Regions from separate parts of the Arthrobacter sp. ISL-69 genome, predicted to be linked through region 1. Evidence: riboswitches for the same ligand, from Rfam matches in the RefSeq annotation. Region 1 holds a riboswitch; the other holds the start of a gene.
What was found. Region 1 has a riboswitch for glycine ahead of gcvP (aminomethyl-transferring glycine dehydrogenase). Riboswitches for the same ligand answer to the same signal wherever they lie in the genome.

Region 2: another riboswitch for glycine. It lies ahead of J7I79_RS23060 (glycine dehydrogenase); the one in region 1 lies ahead of gcvP (aminomethyl-transferring glycine dehydrogenase).

Annotation. Positions count from the first base shown of each region.
Region 1 is NZ_JAGGPO010000045.1:3,237-10,662, reverse strand. Features, by position in the region: gene J7I79_RS22065 (agmatine/peptidylarginine deiminase) at 1-190, opposite strand, end outside; gene J7I79_RS22060 (nitrilase-related carbon-nitrogen hydrolase) at 187-1,233, opposite strand; gene J7I79_RS22055 (Dps family protein) at 1,426-1,905, shown strand; gene J7I79_RS22050 (MFS transporter) at 2,048-3,679, opposite strand; gene J7I79_RS22045 (TetR/AcrR family transcriptional regulator) at 3,748-4,287, shown strand; glycine riboswitch at 4,438-4,536, shown strand; gene gcvP (aminomethyl-transferring glycine dehydrogenase) at 4,729-7,426, shown strand, end outside.
Region 2 is NZ_JAGGPO010000051.1:24,736-32,161, reverse strand. Features, by position in the region: partial or broken gene J7I79_RS23060 (glycine dehydrogenase) at 1-1,665, opposite strand, end outside; glycine riboswitch at 1,799-1,897, opposite strand; gene J7I79_RS23055 (CdaR family transcriptional regulator) at 1,978-2,562, opposite strand; gene J7I79_RS23050 (NCS1 family nucleobase:cation symporter-1) at 2,745-4,229, opposite strand; gene J7I79_RS23045 (NAD(P)-dependent alcohol dehydrogenase) at 4,714-5,748, opposite strand; gene J7I79_RS23040 (TetR/AcrR family transcriptional regulator C-terminal domain-containing protein) at 5,853-6,545, shown strand; gene arfB (alternative ribosome rescue aminoacyl-tRNA hydrolase ArfB) at 6,607-7,029, shown strand; gene J7I79_RS23030 (GNAT family N-acetyltransferase) at 7,092-7,426, shown strand, end outside.

The sequences.
Region 1 (7,426 bases):
CGACGTCGTCGGGGGTCACCACCACGGTGACCGGCTCAAATTCGACGGCGGCATTGGCGACGGCGGCCCAGACGGATCGCGCTGCATGGGCGTCTTCTTCCGTGTCACCGAGGGTGTACCCGCCGGTGGGGAACGCCATCCAGATTCGCTCCTGCGGCGCCGTCTCGGCGGGCATGCGCCAGCGGCTCATGCGGTCACCTCTGTTTCAGCCGGCGCGGCCACCGGTGCTTCGCCGCCGAGCGGCTCGCCGGGACGGACAGGTGCCGTGAGTCGACCGTAGGTGTCGGGGCGCCGGGTAGCAAGGAACGGGAACAGCGTGAGCCAGTCCTTGCGCTGGTCCAGGTCCAGGTCGGCGACGAGGACGGCGGATTTATCGCGGGGAGCCTGCGCCAGGATCCGGCCGTACGGGTCCGAGATGAAGGAGGAGCCGTAGAAGTTCAGCGTCCCCTCGCTTCCCCAGCGGTTCGGCGCCACCATGAACAGGCCGTTGGCGATGCCGTTGCCGACGATCACCTGCTGCCAGAGGGGCTGGGTGTCAAAGTCCGGATGGTCCGGCTCCGAGCCGATGGCCGTGGGGTAGACCAGGATCTCGGCCCCGCCCAGGGAGTACAGGCGCGCGAGTTCCGGGAACCATTCGTCCCAGCAGGTGGGCATGCCCAGCCGCGCGCCGCCCAGTTCGGCAGGGGAGTGGACCTCGTAGGCGTCCTCCACGGCCGGGCCCTGTCGGAAAAACTTGTCCTCGTAGTAGCCGGCGGTCACCGGGATGTGAAGTTTGTGGGTCCGGGCGAGCAGTTCACCCTCGGGGGACACCAGGATGGACGTGTTCAGTCCCAGGCCGTCGTCCGAGCCGTCCGGATTCTCCGCACGCTGGTACAGGGAAGCGTGGATGCAGATGCCGTGCCGGCGGGCGGCCTCAGCGGCGAAACGGAACGTGGGGCCGGTCAGCAGCTCCTCGGCGAGGTCCGACGGGCGGGGGCGCGCGGCCCAGGAGCGTGACGTGTCGTTTTCGGGGAGGGTGTCCGCCGGGTAACGGGAGAGCGTGAGTTCCGGCAGGAAGACAACGGTGGCCCCCAGCCGGGCTGCGCGTCCGATGCCCTCGTCCAGTTCTGCGCGGAGTTCCGCGGCATCGGCGTGCCAACGGTGCTGAACCACTCCGATCCTCAGCGCAGGGCGTGCCGAGGGCTGGGTCCGCGCGAGGGAATCAGGCGGGGTAAGGCAGGTGATTTCAATCATGGTGAATACTCCAGTGAGACGGCGGTCACTAAATGAATGACGTTCATTTAGTATCCACGCCATGCCGCCGGATGGCAAGGAAAAAATGAACAAACATCATTTTGTTAAGCCCGGCGCGAGAATCGGTGGCGCCGCTGTGGCGGCTGGGATAGTTTCGAATTACCCGAGAAACCGCTGACACCAGGAGGATCAATGAAGGCATCACCGACGCTGACCAATAATCTGCAGGCTGTGCTCGCGGACCTTATTGAACTGCACATCCAGGGCAAGCAGGCGCACTGGAACATCGTGGGAACGAACTTCCGCGACCTTCACCTGCAGCTGGATGAAATCATCGACGCCGCGCGGAACTTTGCCGATGACATGGCCGAGCGCATGCGCGCGCTCCATGCCCTGCCGGACGGCCGCAGTGCCACCGTGGCGGAAACCACCAGCCTCGCCCAGTTCCCGCAGGGCCTGATCAGCACCAAGGACGCCGTTGACCGCATCGTGGCCGCCCTTGAGGCCGCAGTGGGCACCATGCGCAAGGTCCACGACGAGGTTGATGAGGAAGATCCCACCACTGCGGACCTGCTTCACGAGTTCATTGCCAAGCTCGAGCAGTACGCCTGGATGGTGGGCGCGGAGAACATGAAGGCCTCGGCCAGCGTGACCACTCCCGACAGCAAGTAACCCCCGACGGCACGCTAACGCCGCAGGAAAAAGGGTTGTGACGCCCTTATTCGCTCGCAGCCGCCAGGGAAGCCCGGCACCGGATCATCCGGCGCCGGGCTTCCCTTTTGTCGGGCTGGCCTTTATCGAATAGGGCTGACTGCTACTTCGCCTTGGGTACTCCGCGGAGTACGACGGCGACCAGGACCGCCGCCCCTGCCATCAGCCCCAGCGCAATGGACGCCGTCACGTGGACGCCCGAATCAAACGCCACCCGGGCGGCGGATGTCAGGGCGTCCGCCAGCGGCGCCGGCAGCGAGTGGGCCAGCTCGACTGCCCCCGTCAGCGTTTCGCGGGCCTGGGCGACGTCGTGGGCAGCGCTGCCGGTCCCCGACATGCTGATGCCCTCCGGCAGAACCAGGTTCTGCTGATAGGACGCAGTGAGGATCGAGCCAAGGATGGCTGTGCCAAGCAGCGAGCCAATCTCATAGCCTGTTTCCGATATGGCGGCTGCCGCGCCCGACTTTTCCGGCGGGACGGCCCCCAGGATCAGGTCGTTGGAGATGGTTTCCGCCGCGCCCACGCCCAGGGCAAGGATCAGGAGGGCGCCCAGCAGGAGGGCCGGCCCGCCTGAGTGATCCCCAAAGGCCACCACGAAGTAGCCTGCCGCGCTGAGCGACAGGCCCCCGGCGACTACGAAGCCGGGCCGTACCTTCCGCACCAGCGGTACCACGAGCAATCCGGCGGCCACGGTGGCGATCAGGGCCGGGATCATGGCTATTCCGGATTCCGTCGGGCGCTGGCCTTCCAGCAGCTGGAGGTGCTGGGCCAGGAAAAGAATGAAGCCGTTGAACGAAAACAGCGCCAGGACGTTGGCCGTGATGGCCGTGCTGAAAATCCTGTTCCCGAAGAGACTCACGTCCAGCAGCGGGCTCCGTAGCCTTTTCTGGCGCCGGACGAAGACATAGCCCATCAATAGCCCGGAGGCGATGATCGTGGCGGGTGCGACCCCGAATCCCTCGGTGGCCAGCGACTTGATGCCGTAGACCACAGGAACCATCGTCAGCAGGGACAGGGCGATGCTGGCGATGTCCGCCGTGCCGGGCCGGGGGTCCCTGGACTCGGGAATGAAAACAGGGCCGAAGGCCAGGATGGGCAGCATGATGGGCACTGCCACCAGGAGGATGGCGCCCCACCAGTACTGCTCGACGAGCCAGCCGCCGAAGATCGGGCCCAGTGCGGCACCGCCCGAGAATCCTGCTGCCCAGATGGCAATGGCAAGCCGCCGCCGGTTGGGGTCCGGGAAAATGTTGCGGATCAGGGACAGGGTGGACGGCATCAGCATCGCACCGAAAAAGCCCAGTGCCGCGCGTCCGGCGATGAGCCATTCCGCGCTGGGGGCGAAAGCGGTGGCTGCGGACACCGCGGCGAAGCCCGTGCTGCCGATCAGGAGGAGCCGGCGGCGGCCGATCCGGTCGCCAAGACTCCCCATGGCCACGAGGAGCCCGGCGAGGACCAGGGGATAGGCGTCCACGATCCAGAGCAGTTGTACGCCGCTGGGCTCCAGGCTGCGGGCGATCGCGGGCAGCGCGAACGTCAGGGCGGTGTTGTCGACGGCGACCAGCAACACCGGAAACATCAGCAGCCCAAGGGCCAGCCATTCGCGTCCCGGCTTCGGGGCGCCAAGCTGCCGGCCAGCCGGCTGCCGGCCGGCAGGCTGGTGCGGGGCGCGGATGGAAGCGCCGGCGGCGAGGTCCTGCGTGGCCGGCGTCGAAGGTGAGGAGAAGATTCCCATGTAATAACTGTACCGTCTGGACGGTATAGTTAAGAAATGAGCCCGGGCCACCGGGCATGATAGGAACCATGGCCAGAAAACCTGTCGCACGCGAGGCCGTGCTCGACGCCTTTGAATCCCTCCTGATTGAAGTGGGCGAACGTGCCGCCACCCTGGATGCCGTGGCGAGGCGGGCCGGCGTTTCCAAAGGCGGCCTCCTTTACCACTTCCCGAACAAGGAGGCCATGATCTCGGCGCTCCTGGAGCGCATGGATCGGCTGGTCGCGGAGGACGTTGAAATCATGGCCAACGCTCCTGAAGGGGCGGCGGTGCACTTCATTAAGTCCTCCCTCTGGGCCGACACCCCGCTGGACCGGGTCTTTGTGGCCGCCACGCGGCTGGCCGAAGTGGCGCACGAGGAAACCCTGCACCGATTCGCTGCCGTGCAGGGCGCCTGGCTGGGGCTGCTGGCCGGGGACGTTGGCCCGGCGATGGCCAAGGCCGTGCTCTATATGGGCGATGGACTGTATTTCAATGCCATGCTCGCCAGCGGTCCCGGCGCCTCCCCGCCCGAAATGAGCGGCGACGTCGACAGCCTCCTGGCCGCCGTCGAACGCCTCCGCGGCTGACCGCCGGGCGGCTGCCGAACCCGCCGTTCCGGCCCGCCGCTCCGGAGGTGCGTAACGCGGCGCCGGCGTGGCCCCCGGAGTTTGCAGACGCGTCTCCGGCGTAGGACAATAGACGCTGTGACTGTTGTCACCGCAAACTAAATATGCCTTTGATCTGCGGCGGGAGAGTTCTGCAAGTAGGTACAAGCAGGCGCCGTAGGAGCAAATCCTCCCCAGGAATCTCTCAGGCCCATGTACCGCCGCGGCAAGGCAACTCTGGAAAGCAGCAGGCTGTCCGATCCGCGTCCCCAACCCTGTTGAGGACGCGGAACCCTGACATGCTGTGCTCACCGACGGTGCAAGCGGACCCATGCGAAAGCACGGCTCAGCGGAAACTCTCAGGTCCAATACAGAGAGGGGAGGAACCCGAATCGATGTGGCGTACCCTGCGCCGCCTTAGTTATGGAGTTCCTTGTGACTGTCAATTCAGCCTCCACTTCCTTCGTTGACCGCCATATTGGCGCGCGCCGCGAAGCCGACGTCGACGCGATGCTCAAGGCTGTCGGCTACGACACCGTTGACTCGCTGGTGGACACGGCCGTTCCGAAGGATATCCGGCAGGATTCGCCGCTGGAGCTCACCGCGGCCCTCAGCGAAGTGGAAACCCTGACCGAGCTGCGCAAGCTTGCCGCCAAGAACAAGACTGCCGTGCAGATGATCGGCCAGGGCTACTACGACACGGTCACGCCGCCGGTGATCCGCCGCAACATCCTCGAAGCGCCGGCCTGGTACACGGCCTACACTCCCTACCAGCCCGAGATCTCCCAGGGCCGGCTCGAAGCCCTGCTGAACTTCCAGACCATGGTGCAGGACCTTGTGGGCCTGCCCATCGCCAACGCCTCGCTGCTCGATGAAGCCACCGCCGTGGCAGAGGCCGTGCTGATGATGCGCCGCGCCAACAAGAACAAGGAAGCCCACGACGGCAAGACCGTCCTTGATGCCGACTGCCTCCCGCAGACCATCGCGATCGTCAAGGGCCGTGCGGAAGCGCTCGGCTTCGAGGTTGAGGTTGCCGACCTGTCCACGGGACTGCCTGACGGCGTCATCAACGGCGTTGTCCTGCAGCAGCCCGGCGTCTCCGGCCGTGTGTTCAACCACTCCGAGGTCATCGCTGCCGCGAAGGAACGCGGCGCGCTGGTGACCGTCGCCGCCGATCTCCTGGCCCTGACCCTCATCACCCCTCCCGGTGAGCAGGGCGCTGACATCGCCGTCGGTTCCGCCCAGCGCTTCGGTGTTCCGCTGTTCTATGGCGGCCCCCACGCCGCTTACATGGCTGTCCAGAAGGGCCTCGAGCGCTCCATGCCGGGCCGCCTGGTGGGCGTCTCCAAGGACTCCACCGGACTCCCGGCCTACCGGCTTGCCCTGCAGACCCGTGAGCAGCACATCCGCCGCGAGAAGGCCACGTCCAACATCTGCACCGCGCAGGCCCTGCTGGCCATCGTCGCGTCCATGTACGCCGTCTACCACGGCCCGGAAGGCCTGAAGGCGATCGCGGAGACCGCCCACGGCCACGCCAGGACCCTCGCCGCTTCCCTGAAGGCCGCCGGCCTGGCCGTCCAGCACACCAGCTTCTTCGACACCGTCACCGTTTCCGTCCCGGGCAAGGCAACCGACATCCTCGCTGCCGCCGAAGCCAAGGGCATCAACCTGCGCGGAATCGACGCCGACACCGTCGGCATCTCAACTGATGAGGCAACCACCGAAGCCGTCGTGGCCGACGTGCTGGCCGCCTTCGGCGCGTCTGTCGCAGACGCTGGCTCTGACCAGGCCGCCGGCTTCGGCCTGGAGGCCGCCGTCGAACGCTCCTCCGAGTACCTGCAGCACCCCGTCTTCCACACCCACCGCTCCGAAACGCAGCTCCTGCGGTATGTCCGGAAGCTCTCGGACCGTGACCTCGCGCTGGACCGGACCATGATCCCGCTGGGCTCGTGCACCATGAAGCTGAACGCCACGGCCGAGATGGAAGCCATTTCCTGGCCCGGGTTTGCATCGATCCACCCGTTCGCCCCGGATTCCCAGACCGAGGGCTGGCGTGAACTCATCGCCGACCTCGAGGCCCAGCTGACCGAAATCACCGGCTACGACCAGGTGTCCATCCAGCCCAACGCCGGATCCCAGGGCGAGCTGGCCGGCCTGCTGGCCATCCGCGGCTACCACCTGTCCCGCGGCGACGACCAGCGCAACGTCTGCCTGATCCCGGCGTCGGCCCACGGCACCAACGCGGCCTCGGCCGTCCTGGCGGGCATGAGGGTGGTTGTGGTGGCCACGGCTGCCGACGGCACCATCGATCACGCGGACCTGAACGCCAAGATCGAGCTGCACAAGGACGCGCTGTCCGCGATCATGATCACCTACCCGTCCACCCACGGCGTGTACGACGCCGACGTTCGCGAAGTCTGCGACGCCATCCACGCGGCCGGCGGCCAGGTGTATATTGACGGCGCCAACCTGAACGCCCTGGTGGGCCTGGCCCAGCCCGGCAAGTTCGGCGGCGACGTGTCCCACCTGAACCTGCACAAGACCTTCTGCATCCCGCACGGCGGCGGCGGCCCGGGCGTCGGCCCGGTCGCGGCCAAGGCGCACCTGGCTCCGTTCATGCCGGGCAACGCGGCTGATCCGGCCAACGGCGCGGACGGCACCCCCATCTCCGCGTCCAAGTACGGATCCGCCGGCGTGCTGCCCATCTCCTGGGCCTACGTGAAGCTGATGGGCGGCCGTGGCCTCACCGACGCCACCAAGTCCGCGCTGCTCGCTGCCAACTACATTGCAGCCCGCCTCAATGATCTCTTCCCGGTCCTGTACACCGGCGCGGGCGGCCTTGTGGCGCACGAGTGCATCCTGGACCTCCGAGAGCTGACCGCCAAGACCGGCGTCACGGCCGAGGATGTGGCCAAGCGCCTGATCGACTACGGCTTCCACGCACCCACCCTGGCCTTCCCCGTGGCCGGCACCCTGATGGTGGAGCCCACCGAGTCCGAGGACCTGGCGGAGATCGACCGGTTCATCACCGCCATGATCTCGATCCGCGCGGAAATCGATCAGGTGGCACACGGTGACTTCACGCTCGCGGACAGCCCGCTGCGCAACGCGCCGCACACGG
Region 2 (7,426 bases), on a different contig from region 1:
TTCGGTCAGGTCATCTTCCAGACCTTCAATCAATTCGCGCCAGCCCGCTGTCTGGGAGTCCGGAGCAAACGGATGGATCGAGGCAAACTCGGGCCAGGAAATGGCTTCCATCTCGGCCGTGGCGTTCAGCTTCATAGTGCACGAGCCCAGCGGGATCATGGTCCGGTCCAGCGCGAGGTCACGGTCGGACAGCTTGCGGATGTAGCGCAACAGCTGCGTCTCGGAACGGTGCGTGTTGAATACCGGGTGCTGGAGGAAATCGGTCGGGCGGACAACGGAGGCGGGCAGTTCGAACCCGGACGCGGCGCCCACAGGACAGGCGCCGAAGGCGACGGCAACCGCAGAGAGGACCTCCGGCGTCGTCGTCTCATCAACGGAAACCCCGACGGTGTCGGCGTCGATGGCGCGCAGGTTGATGCCGCGCGCTTCGGCGGCGGTGATGACCTTGCCGGCCTTGCCGGGGACGCGGACGGTGAGGGTGTCGAAGAAGGACTCGGAAACGAGCTCGCGGCCGGCCGTCTTGAGCGCGGTGGCGAGGGCACGGGTGTGGTCATGGACCGTTTCGGCGATAGCCTTCAGGCCTTCGGGGCCGTGGTAGACCGCGTACATCGAGGAGACAATGGCCAGCAGCGCCTGTGCCGTGCAGATGTTGGACGTGGCCTTCTCGCGGCGGATGTGCTGCTCGCGGGTCTGCAGTGCCAGACGGTATGCGGGCACTCCAGCGTTGTCCTTGGAGACGCCGACGATGCGGCCGGGAAGCGTGCGCTCCATGCCTTCCCGGACAGCCATGTACGCGGCGTGCGGGCCGCCGAAGAACAGCGGCACGCCCAGGCGCTGCGCTGTTCCGACGGCGATATCGGCGCCCTGCTCCCCCGGAGGCGTGATGAGGGTCAGCGCCAACAGGTCGGCAGCCACGGTAACGAGCGCACCGCGATCCTTGGCTTCAGCAATGACAGCCGACTGGTCCCAGACGCGGCCCGAGACGCCGGGCTGCTGCAGGACGACGCCGTTGATGTCGCCCTCGGGCAGTCCCTTGGAGAGGTCAGCGATCTCGACCTGGAAACCAAGTGCCTCAGCGCGGCCCTTGACGATCGCCACGGTCTGCGGGAGGCAATCGGCATCCAGCACCGTCTTGCCGCTTTGAGCCGTCTTGTTTTTATTGGCGCGGCGCATCAGCAGCACTGCCTCGGCAACTGCCGTGGCTTCGTCCAGCAGGGACGCGTTGGCCACGGGCAGGGCCGTCAGGTCCTGGACCATGGTCTGGAAGTTCAGGAGGGCTTCGAGCCGGCCCTGGGAAATCTCCGGCTGGTAGGGAGTGTACGCCGTGTACCAGGCGGGGGCCTCGAGGATGTTGCGGCGAATGACCGGCGGCGTGAGGGTGTCGTAGTAGCCCTGGCCGATCATCTGCACGGCAGTCTTGTTCTTGGACGCGAGCCGGCGAAGCTCGGCCAGGACCTCGACTTCGCTGAGAGCCGCCGTGCCGCTCGGCAGCGTCAGCGCAGTCTCCTGGCGGATGGAATCGGGGACGGCGATGTCCACCAGGCCGTCGACAGAGTCGTAACCGATGGCCTTGAGCATGGTGTCAACGTCGGCCTGGCGCCGGGCGCCGATGTGCCGGTCCGCGAAGGCGGTGGGGGTTGATTGAACAGTCAAGAGGAACTCCATGATTCAGGCGCCCTGAGCGCCACGATGATGTGGGTTCCTCCCCGCTCTGTATTGGACCTGAGAGATTCCGCGGCATGATTGCCCGCTTGCACCGACGGTGAGCCCGGTTGCCCGGACTGCTTTCCAGAGTTGCCTCGCCGCGGCGGTACATGGGCCTGAGAGATTCCTGGGGAGGATTTGCTCCTACGGCGCCTGACTGGATGTACCGGCAGGACTCTCCCGCCGCAGATCAAAAGCGTGTGCGCCACTCGTGAGTGACGCGGTTCACACTGTAGCGGGTTCTTTCGACCTACGCAAGAGGAACGCCGTCGTCTAGTTGTGCATGGCCTCATGGATTTGAAGCGCAAACCAAAGCTTGGCCAACGTGGACGTTTCGGTCATGTCCAGGCCTGTCAATTCGCTGATTTTTCGGATGCGGTAGATGACGGTTTGCCGGTGAGCGAACAGTGCCGCCGCGGTCTTTTGCCACGACCTCTGCGTGTCCAGGTACGTCCTCAACGTCACGATGAGGTCACCTTCCTGGCTCTGTTCATACGCGAAGATCGGACCCAGCAGCCGTTCCACCAACGCGGTCCCTTCCTCGAAGCTCGTGAGCCCCAGCCAGGAGGGGCCCTCGGCGTACCGGGCCAGATTCATGGCGTTGCCCTTGGCCGCGCCGAGTGCCCACAGAGACTCCTGCAACGCACGCTGGATCCCGGGTGCGGAGGTCGGCGAGCTGAAGCCGATCCGGACCTCGGGACCCGCGCAGTGGACCAAAATATCGTCGGTAACCGCCGCGGACACTGCCACGTGAAGTGTGTTGAAGCGCCGCAGGCAAGCGGCAGGAAAGCCGTGGCGCCACAGTTCGACGTGGACGTTCGCCAGCCGCTCGCCGTCGTCGGCCGATATCGAAACCATCAGGAAATCCTGCGCCGGAACTTCAAAGGCCGTGAGCCGGCTTTCCAGCTCCGCCGTACCCAGGCGACCGTCGACCGCTTGCAACAGGAATTCGCTGGCCAGGCCGAGCCGTGCTCGGGGGCATACCTATGGGCCGTCGATCTGACGTGGGACTGTGCAGCCACCGCTTGGCCGCCGCTTGCTCACCGCGTCTGCGCAACCTGTGTCCATGGTGCGCCCGGGTCGGCTTCTTCGGCGGCAGCGGCGGTGATGGATTCGGCCAGGCTCGTGTCGTTGCGCGAGATGACGTAGTGCACCGCGGCCGCCCCGATTGCTCCGATGAACCAGGAGAACGCCGACAAGGCGCCGAATACGGGAACCAGGGCGAAGACCACCGCCGGGACGGCCGAGACGAGAAACGAGATGACCGCTTTCTGGTTCCAGCCGCCTGTATACGTGTAGTACCCCTGCTCCCTGAACAGGTCCCGAACCAGCACGCGCTGCTTCCGGAGCACGTAGTAGTCGACCATAATGATCCCGAACAGCGGCCCGAGCAGCGCTCCGAGCCCTCCAAGGAAAAGGTTGATCACGACAGGGCTGTTGAACAGGTTCCAGGGCGTAATGATCAGTGCGATCATTGCGGCGATCAGGCCGCCGCGCTTGAAATCGATCCGCGAGGGCCAGGCGTTCGCGAGGTCGTAGGCCGGCGAGACGAAGTTTGCCACGACATTGATTCCCAGCGTTGCGACAGCGAAGGTGACTGCGCCCAGCAGGAGCGCCCAGAGACTGTCGATCCGCCCAACGATCTCTACCGGGTCGTAGATGTACTCCCCGTACACCTTGAAGGTTCCGGCGGTGACAACGACGGAGACCACGGAGAATGCGATGAAATTGACTGGAAGCCCCCACAGGTTCGCCGTGCGCACTGCTTTGCGGGATGGTGCGAATCGGGAAAAGTCGCAGAAGTTGAGCATCAGGGTGGAGAAGTACGTCACCGTCAGGGCCACGGCGGCGAAGAAGGCGTGTGTGACCCCCCACTCGGCACGTCCGCCCGGCAGGTCGAGGGAAATATTCCAACCGGCGTTGATCAGGATGTAAACGACCAACAGGCCCATCACTGCCCAGACGGCCGGACCGGCCCAGTCCTGGAACCTCCGGATGGTCTCCATACCGTTTCGAAGCAAAAGAAGCTGGAGCGACCACATCAACACGAACGCCAGCCAACCCAGGGTGGACTCGCCTAGGAAGTTGTTCTCGGTCAGGCCCCGCAGGTCAGGCCAGATCTTGAGGGCGATGATGATGACCGCCCGGGAGGCCAGCCATGTCTGGATGCCGTACCAGGCAATCGCGACGAGGGCACGGAGCAGGGCGGGGAGGTTGGCGCCGAAGGTTCCAAAGGAAACCCGGGCCAGAACGGGGTAGGGAACTCCCGTCTTCTGGCCCGCATAGCCGGAGAAGTTCATCAGGACAAAAACGATTACGATCCCCGCCACCAGCGCGAGGAACACCTGCCACGCGCCGAGGCCCAACGCGAACAGTCCGGCAGCGAATGTATACCCGCCGAGCGAATGAATGTCCGACATCCACATCGCAAACAGCGAATAGAAACCCCACGTGCGATGTTGGGCCGGTGCCAGGTCTTCGTTGTACAGACGCGGGCTGGCCCCCTGCGGAATGGCGTGAGACATCTGTCCTCGCTTCCCAAACGTTCACACGCTGAGCCTAAGGTGGAAGCTCCTGCCGGAATGGGATCCGCGGGGCATCCACTGGTGCCAATATACTCAGCTTGGCGGTGGGGAAACAGACTACTAAGCGACGCCGCTTCGGGAACCCACCCGCAATCACGAAATCATCCAGGACTGAGCCCGCCCTGGAGCGGCAGATGTGCTGATGGAGCAGTGTGCCGTTCCACACGGGTGTCAGTACGTCCTCCGTTCCGTGGAGGATAAGCGTCGGGGCTTGGATGGAACCGAGCTGGTCCCACGAGTCATGGTTCCGGCTGGCCTCGAAGTGGCGCACAGGCGTTTCCCTCCGCTGGTTGCGGCCAGTACCAGGGGCGAACCCTGTGGGGGTGATCGATGGCGACCCATTGGGGGACCCTGCCCCCCACCGGTGCGGTGCTTTGGCCGCTGTGATGAAGCGCACGCCAATCCTTCAAAGTGGGGTGTCTGCTTAGATGGTGATCGCGATTTTCCCGCGGGCCTTCCCGGCGTCGAAAAAACGCATTGCGTCGGGCACCCGCTCCAGCGGGTAAGTGCGGTCGATGGCGGGCACAAGGGTTCCCACTTCCAGGAGTCCGGCCAGGTGTTCGAGGTCCGCTGAACCTTCTGTGCCAAAAACCATGGTCAGCCGCTGACGGATGAACGGGGACAGGGCGAGTGCGCGCAACTGCCTGTCCATGCTGCCCGTCCAGGACCCGCCTTCCTCGCCGCCCGTGATGACGGCCGTGCCGGTGGGGGTGAGCGCCCGGCGGAGGCGTGACAGGGTGGGGTTGCCGGCGATGTCCAGGATCAGGTCGTAGTGCTCGGCCCCGTCGGCGAAGTCCTGCCTGGTGTAATCGATGACGTGGTCGGCGCCAAGGGCGCGCACCAGGTCCATCTTGGCGGTACTGCAGACGCCGGTGACCACGGCCCCGGCCGCTTTCGCGAGCTGCACGGCGTAACTGCCCACCCCGCCTGAGGCGCCAAGGACCAGCACCTTTTGCCCTCGCGTTATTTGTCCGGCGGTGCGGAGAGCCTGCAGGGCGGTGCAGGCGGACACCGGGACCACCGACGCCTGTTCGAAACTGATGTTCGCCGGTTTACGGGCGAGCTGGCTTTCCCGGGCACGGGCATACTCGGCGAAGGGGCCCTTCCCGACACCGAAGACCTGGTCCCCGGCGGCGAACCGGCTGACGGCGGGCCCAACAGCCGTCACGGTGCCGGCCAAATCCAGCCCCGGAACAGGGTTTTTGGGGGCGCGGATGCCGTAGGCCAGACGCAGCGCGTAGGGCAAGCCCGTGGTGACATGCCAGGTCCCCCGGTCAAGCCCTGCCGCGTGGACCCGAACCAGTACTTCGTCATCTGCAATGGTCGGCTTGGGAATCCTGGCCATGTGCAGGACGTCGGCGGAGCCGTAGGCCTCCTGCACGATGGCCCGCATGAGCACCTCCGGCGCTTCCGGGCCGCCCGAACGAGGAGTCTCCTGAGCTTGCTGACCAGAGGTCATGGCCGTTCCTTTCAAACATTTTGGAGGAGGCAGCCCACGGATTCGTACGCTGTACCAAGAGGGTATCGTACAATGTACTAAACCGCTATGGCCAAGGAGTCTCAGTGCCGACCACTACCCCGCCAGTCCCCCAAAAGCGAGTTCCGCTCAGCCAGGAGAGAGTGCTCGAATGTGCCTTGGCCCTCGCCGACGAGTCGGGAATCGCCGCGCTCACCATCCGCTCGCTGGCCCAGCGAATGGGCACCAAGCCCATGTCGCTCTACTACTACGTGGCCAACAAGGACGAGATCCTGGACGGCATCGTGGACCTCGTTTTCAGCGAAGTCGAACTGCCTTCCCCCGCGGGCGACTGGCGGGAGGAAATGACCCGGAGGGCGCACGGGATGCGCGAAGCGCTCAAACGCCACCCGTGGGCGGTCGGGCTGCTCGAAAGCCGCGCCTCCCCCGGCGCGGCGACACTGCGCCATCACGACGCAACACTGGGCACACTAAGGGCAGCGGGCTTTTCTGTTCAGCTGACAGCCCACGCCTACGCCCTGCTCGACAGCTACATCTACGGTTTCGCCCTCCAGGAAGCCGCCCTGCCCTTTGACGGCCGGGACACCGCCGCCGAGATCACGACGCCGATCCTTGAGCGTTTCTCGACCGGCGAATACCCACACATGGTGGAGATAGCCGTGGAACACGTCCTCAAGCCAGGTTACGACTTCGGGGATGAGTTCGGCTTCGGGCTGAACCTCATTCTTGACGGCCTCAGCCGGTCGATTGAAACCAGTGGCTCAGACCCGAAGCAATAGCAGCGCAGTTGGTGAACCGGTGGGGTAGGGAATCCCCGCCATATCGTGCAACGCTGGTTGCATGGATCTGGAAGTGTCGCCTGCCCTCACGATTCCCGCGTCGGAACTCGGCTGGCGGTTCTCGCGTTCGTCCGGGCCAGGCGGTCAACACGTCAACACCTCGGACAGCCGTGTCGAACTTTCGTGGAACGTCGGCGACTCCGCGGTGCTTTCGGACGGCCAACGGCTGATGCTGCTCACGCGCCTCGGACGGCGACTCATCGCCGGGGTAATCACCGTGACCGCCTCCGAGCAGCGCTCCCAGCTGCGCAATCGCGAAATCGCCCTGGCCAAGCTCGCCGTTCTCGTGGCAGAGGGTCTTGCTCCCGAAGCAGCGCCCCGCCGGCCAACCAAACCCACCCGGGGCTCGAACCGCCGTCGCCTGGCCGCAAAAGAACAGCGGGCCGCGACGAAAAGGCAACGACAACGGCCGTCCGCCGAGTAGCGCCGTCCGGTGCGCGCCGCCAGACTTTCGCATCAGCTGGTTGGACCAGTAAATTTGAGGCGATGATTCACATAGCCCACGATGACCCCGCACGCCGGGACGTCCGCCAACTCCTGAGCGAGCACCTGGCGGATATGTTCGCGACCTCGCCGGCCGAAAGTGTGCACGCGCTGGACCATTCAGCGCTGTCCGGACCGTCAATCACTTTTTGGACCGCCCGCGAGGAAGGCGAGCTCCTGGGGTGCGGCGCGCTGAAAATCCTCAATTCCCCGCACAGCTCCGAGAAGCACGGCGAAATCAAGTCCATGCGCACCACTGCAAGTGCGCGGGGGCGCGGCGTCGCCACCCTGGTGCTCAGGCACATCCTGGACGAAGCCCGGAGCCGGGACTACGGACG